2 regions of the Rossellomorea sp. KS-H15a genome follow, and region 2 is predicted to be linked to the other one. Evidence: riboswitches for the same ligand, from Rfam matches in the RefSeq annotation. Region 2 holds a riboswitch; the other holds the start of a gene.
What was found. Region 2 has a riboswitch for cobalamin ahead of M1J35_RS15035 (ABC transporter substrate-binding protein). Riboswitches for the same ligand answer to the same signal wherever they lie in the genome.

Region 1 (7,512 bases), 1.2 Mb from region 2:
TGACTGAATCGATATTGTTCAGAGGCTGAGCGATCTTCTCTGCGAATATCGGCAGCATTTCAATGAGTTTCTCGGTGATGATGACATCTCCGTGTTTCTCCATGGCCTCAGCCAGGAGTTTACGGGATTCAGCTTCTGCTTTACCGCGTTCACGGATGACATCGGCTTCGGCCGACCCTTCTTCCCTGCGGATCTTCGCTTTTGCTTCCCCGTCGATTTCCGATTTTCGTGCTTCCGCTTCCGCCTTACGAGTCGTTTCGTAATAATCTGCATCTGCTTTCGTTTTACGGACTTTCGATTCTTCCGCCTCAAGCTTAACTGCGCGCTCACGTTCAAGGAATTGAAGGGTCAGCTCTTCTTCTTTTACTTCCTTGGCAAGTTTCGCTTTTTCAAGCTCATAGGACTGTTCGGACTTCGCTCTTGCGCGTTCGGTTTCTTCTTTGAAAGCAGCATCTTTGATGTCTTTTTCCTTTTTCGATTCTGCAATCGTGATTTGGCGTTTGTATTCTTCTTCTTTCGCTTCCTGGTCGGTTTGGGCACGGTGGATACGCGTTTCACGTTCTGTGTTCGCCTCAGCGATTTCAGCTTGTTTCCTCACCTCAGCGATACGCGGACGACCAAGATTTTCTAAGTATCCATTTTGTTCGTCAGCATCCCTTATGTCCGTCAAACCGAGTGACGTGATTTTGAAGCCCATCAGATCAAGCTGTTTCTGGGCGATTTCCGACACATCGGCATTGAATTTTTCACGGTTGCTGTTTATGTCTTCCACGGTCATTTTTGAAAGAATCGCGCGGAGGTTACTTCCCAGCACCTCGATGATTTCATCTTCAATTTCTTTTTGATCCTTACCGAGGAACTGCTCGGCGTAGTTTGCGATCCCGTTCAAGGTATCGGCAACCTTCACCATGGCCACGGCATCGGCCACGATCGGCACTCCTCCATTTGTGTACACTCTTGGTGTCGATAGTTTCAATTGGAATGATGTAAGGTTAACAGGAGTGGACGTCTGGAAACGTCTTAATCTGTATCCCCCCCCACGGATGATTTTCATGGAACGGCCTTCCTGGTCGGTGAAAATATTCGATTCCTTCTCAGGATCCCCCAGTTTCGGTCCGGTAATGATCAGTGCCTGGTTCGATTTCGCCGTACGATAGCGGAACCTCATCCAGAAGTAATAGGCGATCCCCACAATTGCTGCAATAACCAGAACAGGAATCAGGAAAACGAAAAATCCAATCACACTCAATGATCCTAGCATTCTGACAACCCCTCTCGACAATTTGTTTAAACCAGCATGCTGTCTGATTTAATTTTAAATAAAAGTGCTAGCTACACTACTATATACGGATCTGAATACGAAAAAGTTTCAATAAATTAGGCGAATCTCCTATTTTTATATAAATGGAGATCTATTTCTTCCCTTTTATCTTCTTTTCACAATAAATAATCATCAGGAAATGATCGTCTATGATAAAATAAAACCGTTCAACAATTTAATCATTGCTCATTGGTGGAAATGATTTCAGGTCATTTCCTTAAAAGGGAAGTTGGTGAAAATCCAACGCGGTCCCGCCACTGTAAAGCTGAGATTTCATATGTATCCACTGTTTCACTTTGAAATGGGAAGGAATTTGAAATCGGAGACGCTGAGCCAGGAGACCTGCCAATTGAGAAGAACACGAAAGTCCTACGGGAGATAGGAGGGTGTTGCGCAAATGAAACGTCACAAAGGAAATCATAGGTTCCTGGACGCTCGCTTGGAGTAACCGCATCTTCTTTTACAAAAAGGAAGATGCTTTTTTATTTCGTCAAAAAGGAAGCAGGGAGATGAAAATATGGAACAAGCTTTTTCAGTTGAGCGTTCACGAACCGTACAGACAAGATTGGTACTGCCCCCGGATACCAATCATATGCAAACCATCTTTGGAGGGAAAGTTCTATCATATATTGATGAAATCGCTGCACTGTCAGCCATGAAGCATTCGAGTTCTGTGGTGGTAACGGCTTCGATCGATTCGGTCGATTTCCTGTCATCCGCAACTGTCGGGGATGCACTCAGCCTAGAGGCGATTGTAACTTCCACGGGAAGGACTTCGATGGAGGTGTACGTAAAAGTTTTCTCTTCGAATCTATTGACAGGTATCAAAACCTTGACGACGGAATCATTCCTTACCATGGTTGCGGTGGATGAAAACGGTAAGCCGAAACCGGTGCCGAAAGTGATACCGGAAACAGAAGAGGAGAAGAGATTGTTCAAATCAGCTGTTCTGAGGAAGGAACATCGAAAAAACCGGGCATTGATAAAATAAGTTTTTGGGTATGAACAGCACGCTGTTCATACCCTTTTTCAACAATAAGTAGTGTCTTACCAGTAAAAGAAAACCGAGCAGATGATGACGGCGATCCAGGCTGCGGATGACCAAATTCCTGCCCGCATTAAATCCTTGTCGGTAAAATAACCGTACGAGTAGCTGATGAGATGAACCGGGGACTGGGTGACGAGAAAAAAGCCCGGGACACATGCCATAAACATCGGCATGGCAATTTGCATAGGTGATAAACCCGGGATGGTATGTCCGATCGTGATGCTGAGGGGGAGCATGATGGTCAAAAACCCCAGGATATTGACGAATACGATCCGAATGATACTGGTACATAAAATGAGGAGTAGGATAATCACCCAGGGTTGGCGGCCTGTAAGCAAAGCGTTCAATTCTTCAGCCATCCATTCAATCGTGCCTGTCTCGACCAACATCCCAGATACCATTAGAGTTGAGGCAAAAAAGAGCATCAGATCCCAATCAATTGATTCGCTCGCCTCATCCCATCTCCATACTCCTGCGACAGGGATGACGGTCATACATGCGCCCAGAAGGCCGATCTGAGGAATGGAATATCCATGCAGAGGCTGTGAAATCCACAGGATCAACGTTCCCACGATTATACTCATGATTTTTTTTTCGTTCATGCTCACCGGCCCAAGCTCACCGATTCTTTTTTCGATCAATGCCAATAACAGCTTTCGGTCAATCTTCTCAGGGGGAAAGATCATTAAGAATATTCCCCACAATATCACGATAAAAAGCAGCACCGGTATTCCAAAAATCAGGAACCATCTTATATAATTCAGATCGCTTGAAACGTCGCTCAGGATCCCGAAAGCGTAAATAGTGGAACTGGCCCCAGTCGCGACAAACGCCCCTGAAATGGCAGCAAGATAGGCAACCCCTATAAACAGCGACTTGCCCAGATAATGGACATCCGCTATTTTTCGCAGACTTTTCATCAGGCTGTCGAGTACCGATGATAACAGGCTGCCCTTCCCTACATTCGACGGTATCAGGACAGACAGGACAGTCATGAGCAGAAACGAAATGAAAATCAACGCTTTCCCCGACCCTCCAGAGAGCTTTAACGTATAAAGCGATACCCTGCTTGCCAGACCTGTTTTAATGAATGCAGCTGAGATAATGAATGTAGAAAACAAGAGCCAAACGATACCCGAACTGAAATAACTCAATGTCTGTTCATAACTGAAAAAATGAAACGAAATCAGCAGAATGAGTAGCAGCGAGCTGAATGCAAGTGGAAAGACTTTGCCTATCCAGAGGATCTGAATGATGATGAGTGCAGCGATAGCCTTCCATGTTTCATCCCACTCAAAAAATGGGAGAAAGAATAAGGCATATAATAGAAACGTGATAACCAGTAACAGTTGTTTTTTCATGACGATTACTCCCATCTTTCAATCAAAGGAAAAAGCCACCGGCGATGGGGTGACTTTTCCTTTTCATCAATAACTGTCAGTGAATGATCGTTGAATCCTGCTTATTACCTAGGGCATATCGGGCAGCTGAAGAACCGGCTGTTTCCCATAAACAGTCCCCGACATCAATCCTGACCCTTCAGAATAATTGTGATAAAATATCCCTCTTCCTTACATGTCTTTTGAAATAGGGTCGACAGGATTCTTCTCTTTCTTTTTAAATGCTTTGATCAGCAATGGATAAAACAGTGATAACAGCGTCAATATAGCCAGGGCGATGGCAATCGGTGTATCAAAGAAGATACCGAGGCTGCCATTTGACGAAAGAACGGCCATCCTGAAGTTCTGCTCCATATCTGCTCCGACGATCAATGCCAGAACAAGCGGGGCAATCGGAAAATCCATGACTTTCAGAAATAAACCGAATACTCCAAAAATTAATAACAGGAAGAAATCCACTGCACTGTAACTGAGCGTGTAGGTTCCGATAAATGCAAGAATCACAATGACCGGATACAACACTTTTGCAGGCGTATCCAGTATTTTCACTAACAGACCGACAAGCAGAATATTAATAATAACAAGGGCTATATTCCCGATAAACATACTATTGATCAGCGTCCATACCGTATTGGGATCATTCTCAAACAAAAGCGGTCCAGGTTTCATCCCAAGCATTACCAGGGCTCCAAGCATGACAGCAGTTGTCCCCGAACCTGGGATACCCATCGTCAACAGCGGGATCATCGCCCCGACAGAGGCTGCATTATTAGCAGATTCAGGTGCTGCAAGCCCTTCTACTGCACCCTTCCCGAATTCTTCAGGATGTTTGGAAATTTGCTTCTCTGTTGAGTAGCTGATCATGGATGCGATCGATCCCCCGGCTCCCGGAAGGACACCAACCACAAATCCAAGTGGTCCGCTTCTTAAAATCGGCCATAATGAGCGTTTCCACTGCTTTTTCGTAAACCAGATCTTACCGACTTTCTTTTTCTCTTTTTTCTCCTGATCGATCGTCAAATAATTGTAAAGGACTTCCCCGACTGCATATACACCGATGATCACGATTAGAAAATCGATTCCTTCACTTAAATGCGAGCTTCCGAAGGTGAATCGATAGACGCCGCTCTGAGTATCAATGCCCACCGTACTGAGCATCAGCCCAAGGAACATCGCGATGAAGCCCTTCACCATTTTCCCTACCGATAAAGCAACAATCGCCGAAAGAGTCAGCAGCATTAATAAAAAGTATTCAGCAGGACCGAATTTCAGGGCAAAGCTTGCAAGCGGCTCGGCAAGGAAGATAAATCCGATGACGGCCATCATCCCGCCGATGAAAGACGCGACTGCCGATATGGCCATGGCCTGTCCTGCCTCACCCTTCTGAGCCATCGGATACCCGTCGAATGTGGCAGCAATGGCTGAACCGTCACCTGGTGTATTTAATAGAATCGAACTCCTCGACCCACCATACATCGCCCCGTAATAGATGGCAGCCATCAGTATGATGGCACTGACGGGCTCCATGCCAAATGTAATCGGGATTAAGACGGCCACGGCTGTTGCCGGTCCCAGTCCGGGGAGCATGCCGACGATCGTCCCAAGAAATCCTCCGATGACAACCCACATTATATTTATTGGTTCCAATGCAGTCGTTAATCCCTGCATAAAGTTGCTAAAATCCATCTAGTGCACCTCCTATGGAAGACTGACTCCTAATAAAATGCTGAATGCATACCATGATAGAAAAGAAAAACTGATCGCCACCAACACGTTGACGACAATTTTTTTTCCGTTGACCGTAAATAATAAAGCGCCCAAAAATAATATAGTAGAAAATAAGAATCCAATCCGTTCAAATATGAACGCATAAACAGCTCCGTATAAAACAGTCAGGGCAATCAATTTCGGTGTTCTCCCTTTTAGCATGAGCTTTATTTCTTCATTATGGATATGCAGGCTCTTCCACTCCTGAAATAAGTAAACCGCACTGAATACCAGCATGAATACACTTAAACCGACAGGAAAATAGAGCGGACCGTTTGGATTCCCGAGATTTGCCTTGGGCAAATTGATGGATGCTATTAAAAAAAAGAAGCTTAAAAGAATTAAAAAAATCGGCATCCCGAGTTTGATTGCTCTCATGCACTTCAACCTCCTTTAAGAGAGTAGACCGGTGGGCGACACTCATTCGTCTCCCAACCGTCACTTACTTTACTTTTTCAACCCGGAGTTCTCCACTAGATCGGAATATAATTTTTCCTGTTCCTTCATGAATTCCTTTGTTTCCTTGCTGTCCTTATAAAAATCATCCCAGTCATTGTTTTCAAGCATCTTCTTCCATTCATCCGTTTTGACCATTTCGCCGATTTTTTCATCCCAATAGGCGATTTCATCTTCTGTCATATCCCCAGGACCCATGATGCCTCTCCAGTGAGGGAACACCATGTCCACTCCTTCTTCCGTCCAGGTTGGAACGTCATCCAGCCCTTCAAGCCTTTTTTCAGAGGATACCGCAAGAATTTTAAGCTTCCCTGCCAAGTGTTGCTCTTTCACTTCTGAAAGGGAAGTCGTTACTGCATCCACATGTCCCCCGAGCAGTGCCGTCACGACGTCGCCGCCGCCTTCATAGACAAGAAAGTCAAGATTAGTAGGATCGATCCCCTTCTCACTTGCGGCCTGTACAATCGACAGGTGGTCATCGTTCCCAAGTCCAGGACCGACCCCTATTTTAATTGATTTAGGGTCTTTCTTCATTTGTTCCAGCAATTCATTTGCCGTTTCATACTTTGAATCCACAGGGACTGTAAGAGCTTGCCACTCTGTTGCCAGTGTCGCAATCGGCGTAAATTGTTCGTAGGATAGATCGCTTTGTCCCAATAATTTATTTGTCAGTACCAGACTTGAATTGATTGCAAGATGATGGGCATCCTTCTTCTCAAGATACTTCCATCCCGCTTCTCCGCCTCCGCCCGGTTTGTTGATGACATTGATGTTTTTATCCACAATGTCGTTGTCACGCAAAACCTTCTGGACAGAACGAGCTGTTAAATCCCAGCCTCCGCCCGGAGAAGCCGGTGCAATGATTTCAATATTCTTTGACGGAAATTCCTTATCTCCCGAAGCAGAGCTGGAACAAGCTGTCATTAACGTCATTACACAAATAATCAATACGAAGCCAAACCTTTTCATTTTTTCTGCACCCCTTTTATCTTGTTTGTACTCACCAGAAACATCCCCTGTTAAAACGGTGAAATACGTTAATTTAATCCTAGTTGCCGAATGAGTTTATGTAAACGTTTCCAAAATATTATGTTTTAAAAAACTTGTGGGGATTTTGTTCATTTTGTTCACCGGTTTCTGGCCTTCTGCAAATAAAGAAGTCTGCCACATCGATTTAAGTGATCACTTAAATCGATGTGGCAGACACAATCTCTCTCGGAAACTATTTCACTGCATTCTCACTTCCAATTCGGTATCTTCTTTCGGGACGTCCGACGATCCCATAGACATGCTCGACAGTGGCATCTTTTATCCCCACCAGATATTCGAGATATCTCCGTGCGGTTGTCCGGGATGCCCCCATCTTTTCGCCGACTCTTTCTGAGGTGATCCCTTCTTTTTCCTCTTGCAGGATGGATGTCACTTTATGAAGAGTCAAATAATCGATGCCCGGCGGAAGATCGTATCTTTTTTCGGCAGGTTTCTTTTTTTCCTTCCCAAAGAATTGGTCCAAGATTTGC
Region 2 (7,512 bases):
CATCTCATTTCACTTTTTCCAAGCGAGAATTCTTTTCGCACTGGAAGTACTGTAAAAAACTGTATATTAAGGAGTAGACTCTTTACTAATCTCATTTCATTGAAATCCCTTTCTTCATAACCGGAATTCCAACCATCATATCGATCGCTATATACGACTTCTCCACCAATCTTCTATGTAATCTTCCCAGCGTCCTTTGGAATTGGAGTATTTCGTCTGTTTTCGGTGGAATATCATGAAATAATTCATTACTTACAACAAGTAATGCTTTTACTCTATCTGCTAATTGAATGACAGATTCATAGATACTATCCTCTACATACCTTCCGCCCTCCATATCCCCATTGAACAATTCGTTTGTCAGGAGAGTCGTGAGACAATCTAATAGAACAATGGCATTGGATGGTATAGTATCGACGATATCACCGATAGCCAGTGGCCTTTCAATGGTCGTCCACTTTTCATGAGAAGATCGGCGATCCAGTCGGTGTTTTAAAATCCTGTTTTCCATTTCCCGGTCCGTACTCACTCCACACGCAAGATAGATCAAGATCTCATTCGATGTTTTCAGTTCCGATGCAAGCTTTTCTGCATAGGAACTTTTCCCGCATCTAACCCCTCCGGTTATAAAAAAAAGTCTTCCCATGCGAAAATGTGCCTCCTTACGATGAAAGCCCTCTTTTTAACCCATATAACGTTGGATGGCTTTTTTTGTTACTTCATAGACTCCTTTGCCGATCAACTTACCTATCGGAGTGATCGGTCCTGCAAATGGTTCGAGCTCCCCTTTTTGACTGGAAGCAATCAGAATGCTGTCTGTAGGCGTTCCGGTTGCAAGGTTTCCGTTTCTTTTGTCCCTTACTTCCATATCATTCAGTGCTTTTACCTTTGCCTCCGTGGAAGTGACGAGGGCTTCGATATAGGCCTCATCAGATAAATTCCCATTAATGAAAACCCAGGTATTGATCGTACCCGGTTTAGAATCAATATCATATTGAAAGCTCGTTGATACATCCATGGCATTTCCGACACCGGCGGTCACGATGACGAAAACCGATTTCCCCATCATCTCAAAACGCTCACATATCATGTTAGACAAATCGAGAGCCGTCATCATACCGACAGATAAAGACGGATCCAGTTCTTTCGTAATGAGAAACTCCTTCATATCTTGTTTGTAATCCCGGCAGTCATAATCAACGGGTACCCGTCGGTTCATGAAGTGAGAGTACCAACCAATTCCCGCTCCGATAATACCCGAGGACATACACTTCAACGGGAAAGGGGCAGAATAAAGGATGCAATCTTCGTTCAATGTCATATACCTTTCATCTAATAGCAGGTTTTCAGTGAGGGATCCTTCAGGCACGATTACCATTTGAGGTTTGGCCACCAAAGGATGAGCCTGTTTCTGGACCTTTGTTTGATAGACTTTTTCGATATGTTCTTCTTTCAACACTTCTTCCGGATGATGGAGAAGTTTCGTTGTGCCCTGGTCCAGTAAGAGTAAACGGTCACAGTATAGGCTCGCTAAATTCAAATCGTGAAAAATGGCCACGACCGTTAATGTCCCCTGATCTGTTTGACTTTTAATCAAATCCAATAGGGACTTCTGGTAGGAAAGATCAAGATGATTAGTGGGCTCATCCAGAAGGAGGATGTGAGGTTCCTGGGCTAGAGCCTGTGCCAGGAACACCCGTTGTCGCTCACCACCTGACAATTCATGCAGGTATCGGTTCTGAAACGCAGAAATTCCCGTCTGCTCCATCACTTTGTCCACCATCTCTTTGTCCCGGTCGGTCGTACCCTTAAAGAAACCTTTCTGGTGAGCATATCTTCCAAGCATCACAGTCTCCCTCACTTGATACGAAAATGCTTCAGTCGATATCTGGGGCAATACCGCGACATGGGTAGCCAATTCTCTCGAAGAAAACTGATGAAGCGGCTTCCCTTTCAAAGTAATCACTCCATCCATTAAAGGAAGGAGACCCGTCATGGCTTTCAGTAACGTCGTTTTACCACTTCCATTTGGGCCAAGTATTCCAAAGAACTCTCCCTTGTCAATATGAAAATTCATGTCTTCCACGATCTTTTGATCGCCGTATCCTACTGACACCCCGTTTACATCGATCATGATGAAAGACCCCTTTTCTTTAAAAGAATATAAGCAAACATCGGTGCGCCGATCAAGGCGGTGATCACTCCAATCGGAAGTTCGGTCGGAGCGATGATCGTTCTGGAAAGCAGGTCGGCGAGAACAAGGAACCCTCCTCCTACAAGGATTGATAGGGGAAGGAGATGCTTATGATCATGTCCGATCATTCTTCGTAGAAAATGAGGAACCACAAGGCCGACAAATCCGATCGTTCCGGACACGGCCACTGCTGCCCCCGTCAGGATGCTTCCGGCAATCAAAATGATCAGCTTCCTTTTTTGAACCGAGATACCGATATGACGGGCCTGTTCCTCCCCGAAGCTCATGCCGTTCAATTCCTTGCTGTTCAGTAGGAGCAACACCACCCCCATAAGGAAGAAAGGCAAGATGATCGCAATGTAATCCCACCCTCTCATGGATACACTTCCAAGAAGCCAGCCGATGATCTGCCTCAGTTCCTCACCTGTGAGTGCGATCATCAAGGAAATCACCGAGCCCAGAAACGAGCTGAAGATGATTCCTGTCAGTATAATGGTTTCGACCTTCATGGTCCTTTCAACCTTTTGTGCGAACCATAATACGAGAAATACGGTGATGATCGAACAAACAATACTGAAAAAGGGAAGCGTAAACTTCCCGATGAAAGGGATGCTCCAATGAAAAAACAATGTGATGACCGCCCCGACCGATGCACCTGATGACACTCCCAATGTGTAGGGATCAGCCAGAGGATTGCGTAACAGCCCTTGAAAAGAAGCTCCGGCAATGGCTAAGGAGCTGCCGACCAATAAAGCCAACAATACTCTTGGAAGCCGGATCGTATAGACGATGTTCACAAACATGGGATTAACCGTATCAGGCATTTGAAAACCGAACCACTTATAACCGACGATGTATAGGATATCCATCGGTGGAATGGCTATTGTACCGATCGAAACACCTGCAAGCACCGCCGTGAGTATAAATAGCCCTGCCAATCCGTATGTGATCCCTATCTTATTCTGCAAATACCTCTGGATAGATCGACTTTGCAATTTCCTCTACTCCTTCAACCAATCTTGGACCTGTCCGTGTGACTAAATCAGAATGGACATCGTGAACATCCCCATTCTTAACTGCCGTTACATCTTCCCATCCTTTTCTTCCCATTATCTGTTCTTTCGGATTTTCACTGTAATAACCATATGTAGTGATGATTGAATCAGGGTTAGACGAGATGACCGCTTCCTGGTTCACCTGTACCCAGCCTTCCTGATCGCTCATGACATTTTCAGCATTGACCATAGATAGCATTTGATCGATGAACGTGTTCTTACCTGTTGAATAAATGTCAGGGGAAGGGGAAACTTCCACATAGACTCTTTTCTTTTCCGTTACTTCACTTGCTTTTTCCTGGATGGATTTTAAATCTGATTTCATTTCAGAAACAACGGAATTTGCCTGACCTTTTTTACCGACTAGTGTCCCGATGTCCTGAATTGTGTTATATACTTCTTCAAAGCTTTTAGCGTCTTGAACGATGAATACGTTCACCCCTGCATCTTTCAGTTGATTCAAACCTTCTTCTGCTGACTTTGCTGTGGATTCATGGGCAAGGACCAGGTCCGGATCTAAGCCGACGATTTTCTCTACGTTAAACTCCATTCCACCAATCTTCTCTTTATCGGCGGCTTCTTTCGGGAAGTTATCAAAGTCTGACACCCCGACGATTTCATTATTGAGCCCAAGCTCGAATAAAATCTCCGTATTACTGGGAATTAACGAAACGATATGTTTAGGTTGTTCTTCCAGGGTGACTTTATTATCAAGCGCGTCATTCAATGATAAAGGATATCCGGATTCATTTTGGTTTACTTCTGCTGTTTCCTTTTTCTTCGTTTGTTCCCCGTCATTCGTTCCGCATGCTGTCAGGAATCCAATGGCTACCAACAATGCAAGTAAGGCTTTTACTGTGTGTTTCATTTTTTATTCCCCCTGTTGATTAACATTTTGACAGACAAAAAAACATCTCCAGTGGACTAGAGATGTTGTGTAAGATGCATATATAGGTTTATATTCAGTGAACCATGCATATTACACCTTTCTATCCGCGTAGAATTGGTGCGCTTAAAATCAGGCAGGTCTCCTGGCTCATGGTCATAGTTTGCTGATACCTTCCCGTGCTTGTTTGCACAGTGGTAAATGTTCAGCTCACTACCATTTACAGTGGCGGGACCGCGTTGGATTTACACCAACTTCCCTATTAAGAAGCTAAGAAGATTCACATCTTACACTTCACCTGATTTCGTAACGTATGAAATTGTTCCGTACAAAAGAATTATACACAAATTCCATCCGTTAGGAAATGAATTTTAATGAATTTGTTGAAAATTGTAGAAAACGATTAATCGTAAAGTCGGCACAGCTGAAGCAGACAAGCTATTTTAATTGTTCCTTTTAAGCTTTCATGGTAGAATCTGTTCAAGCTATTGCTTTACTGCTTTAGAGGAGTACATATGGTACAGGAGGTTTGCTAAATGAATGATAGAGAAGTCGCTACGTTTGCAGGCGGATGTTTTTGGTGCATGGTAAAGCCGTTCGATGAGCTGCCAGGGATTATTGATGTCGTATCGGGATATTCTGGAGGTCATCTTGAGAATCCTTCATATGAGGATATTAAAGCCGGTGGCAGCGGCCATTATGAAGTGGTTCAGATCACCTATGATCCCGCTCTGTTTCCTTATGAAAGGCTATTGGAGTTATACTGGCCTCAGATTGACCCGACTGATGACGGTGGTCAATTCCACGATCGTGGTGAACAGTATCGAACAGCTATCTTCTATCACAATGAACACCAGAAACAATTGGCTGAGGAGTCAAAAAACACGATAGAAGAAAGCGGGCGATTCAAGAAGCCGATCGTCACCAAAGTCCTTCCTGCCTCAACCTTTTATCCGGCAGAAGAGTATCATCAAAAGTTCTACAAAACGAATCCGGAGGAATACAAACAAGATCGCGCAAAGTCAGGGCGCGATGAATTCATAGATGGACATTGGAAAAACAAATAGTGGCATGAAAAAAACTTCTTTCGCCAAACTAATGGCTAGAAAGGAGTTTTTTTGTGAAGAAATCCGACAAGGCGAAAGATGATAAAGAACAAGTGATAGGATTCTCTGGACCGGGAAAAGTAGTTAATTTCTTTGACCCTTATCCTGATGAGAAGGAAGAAAACGCAAATAACTCAGATACCGTCGATCCCCATCCATCCCAATGAGACTTTAGCTAAAAACGCCCTAGGCGTATCACGGGTAAATATTATGGTTAGAATGGCGATACAGCAGAATTTTGTCAAAGAAGGTGAAAACAGATGTATTTCTGGATAATCGCATTGGGCCTTACCATTTTCCTTTTTACGAGAATTCCGACCGTGAAGAATTCCGTTCATGTACGGAATAGTTATCTGGTCAAGAAATGTTCCATCATCATTCCTGCAAGAAATGAAGAAAAGACGATTGGGAGGCTTTTATCCAGTATTCGGATGCAGTTCATACAGCCCTTGGAAGTCATTGTTGTGAATGATGGATCGACAGATCAAACGAAGGCTATAGCCTTAAACGAGGGTGCAATTGTAATTGATGCACCCCCTTTGCCTAATGGATGGAACGGGAAATCATGGGCATGCTGGAATGGAGCGAAAGAGTCTAAAGGAGAATTCCTCTTGTTTGTGGATAGTGATACCTGGTTCGAACAAGCAGGTCTGTTAAAGATATGCGAAACGTATAAAATGCAACACTGTCAAGGAGTATTGACCATTCATCCTTTTCATAAAATGGAATCCTTTTACGAAACATTCTCCATGCTGTTTCATTTAATGGTGTTTGCTTCAACCAGTATCACCCATCTCTTTTCATGGTTGTGCACGCCTTCAGGCGGTTTCGGGCAATTTTTCTTATGTTCGAGGGCCGTTTATGAGCGAGTAGGAGGACATGAAGCCATCAGAGGGGAAATGGTGGAACATTTTGCCTTGAGTCAATGGGCGAAGAAATGCGGGGAATCGGTAGAAGCGGTAAGTGGCAGGAATGCCATTTCCATGAGGATGTATGGGGAAGGAATAAATGATGTATTCCACGGGTGGTCAAAGAGCTTCGCTTCAGGAGCTAAGTCGACAAACATCCTACTCCTGGGGCTTTCTTCTTTGTGGATGGCTTCGCTTATTACGCTGGTCATTCACTCACCGGAAATGATTTGGGAATATCCCTATTTATTTATCATCCAATACATCCTATTAGGGGGTTATTTCTATTTCTTAGTGAGAAGGATCGGTAATTTCAGCGTGTTCGAGACATTATTATTTCCGGTTCACATCCTATTTTTCCTAGCGACCTTTCTTCATTCATTTTTGAATACCTTTTTCAGGAAAAGGACCACTTGGAAAGATCGTTATGTATATATAGAGAAAGGAAAGAACGAGAAGATGAAATGATCCTGTTAGTGAATATCACTTCATAAATATAAACCTGCACCACCTGCCAAGTCACCACATTTTTGAGAATGTTACAAATCATACATACATTTCTATGAATTTGCGCATTTTATTAATAAGAACCGAGGAAGTCCTCCACGAATGATAAGCCGTTAATCCCTTGATTTGCTCGGTTCCCCCTTATTCCGTCACTTCTTCCATAAATAAAAACGGCTCATTTGTATCGAACTTCCCTGACATTTTCCGGACGGGAATATTTCTTCCCCTGACCCATTCCTGAAAGTCCACCACCAATCCATCGGAACTTTCCCCGAAGCCGATTAAGCATCTCAGTGATGTACATTGAAAGACACATGTATGAATCGTCCCTGCCCAAGCATCATACGCTTTCTTGAAAATCGGGCTGTCTCCCCGATTAAACAGTTTGAATGCCCCATCTATGGTTAATTCCTTTTCATGTACTGAATGTAACAGGTCCAGCCTTTTTTGAGAGTCCTTTAAATAATGTCGGTTATCCTTTTTCATATGATTCATTTGAAAATGGTTGGTACAACTTAAGGTTGAATGGTGATACACCCCTATTCCCCTCGGGGAAGCTTCTACCACAGCAGCTTTGCCACCTTGGTCATATAAAGAATAGTTGAAACTGTGTCGGTGAGGCAGCCTGCGCAACACTTCGATGGCCTCGTCTGTATTCTTACATGTGTCCAGGAGGATGCGGGCGATTGTCGTACAAATGAATCCATCTCCCGGCTTTATTCGATTCACGAAATGAAAACCAACAGCCAATCCTTTTTCGTTCAACCCGTCAATCCGTCCGATTCCCCTTCCTGAAAATCCGATAGATGCATAGCCCCCCGCCGGCTCGACGAGTAACAGCCTACCTTCATATGTT

Region 1: it holds a riboswitch for cobalamin, as region 2 does, so the genes downstream of both, M1J35_RS08815 (acyl-CoA thioesterase) here and M1J35_RS15035 (ABC transporter substrate-binding protein) in region 2, are expected to answer to the same signal.

The regions. Positions count from the first base shown of each region.
Region 1 covers NZ_CP096886.1:1,717,414-1,724,925, reverse strand. The annotation lists gene M1J35_RS08820 (flotillin family protein) at 1-1,261, opposite strand, end outside; cobalamin riboswitch at 1,495-1,686, shown strand; gene M1J35_RS08815 (acyl-CoA thioesterase) at 1,839-2,312, shown strand; gene M1J35_RS08810 (SLC13 family permease) at 2,369-3,730, opposite strand; gene M1J35_RS08805 (tripartite tricarboxylate transporter permease) at 3,941-5,455, opposite strand; gene M1J35_RS08800 (tripartite tricarboxylate transporter TctB family protein) at 5,468-5,914, opposite strand; gene M1J35_RS08795 (tripartite tricarboxylate transporter substrate binding protein) at 5,984-6,961, opposite strand; gene M1J35_RS08790 (response regulator) at 7,215-7,512, opposite strand, start outside.
Region 2 covers NZ_CP096886.1:2,949,472-2,956,983, forward strand. The annotation lists gene cobS (adenosylcobinamide-GDP ribazoletransferase) at 1-95, opposite strand, end outside; gene M1J35_RS15020 (bifunctional adenosylcobinamide kinase/adenosylcobinamide-phosphate guanylyltransferase) at 92-646, opposite strand; gene M1J35_RS15025 (adenosylcobinamide amidohydrolase) at 683-2,134, opposite strand; gene M1J35_RS15030 (FecCD family ABC transporter permease) at 2,131-3,189, opposite strand; gene M1J35_RS15035 (ABC transporter substrate-binding protein) at 3,152-4,117, opposite strand; cobalamin riboswitch at 4,253-4,452, opposite strand; gene msrA (peptide-methionine (S)-S-oxide reductase MsrA) at 4,672-5,202, shown strand; gene M1J35_RS15045 (hypothetical protein) at 5,256-5,408, shown strand; gene M1J35_RS15050 (glycosyltransferase family 2 protein) at 5,502-6,617, shown strand; gene M1J35_RS15055 (C45 family autoproteolytic acyltransferase/hydrolase) at 6,798-7,512, opposite strand, start outside.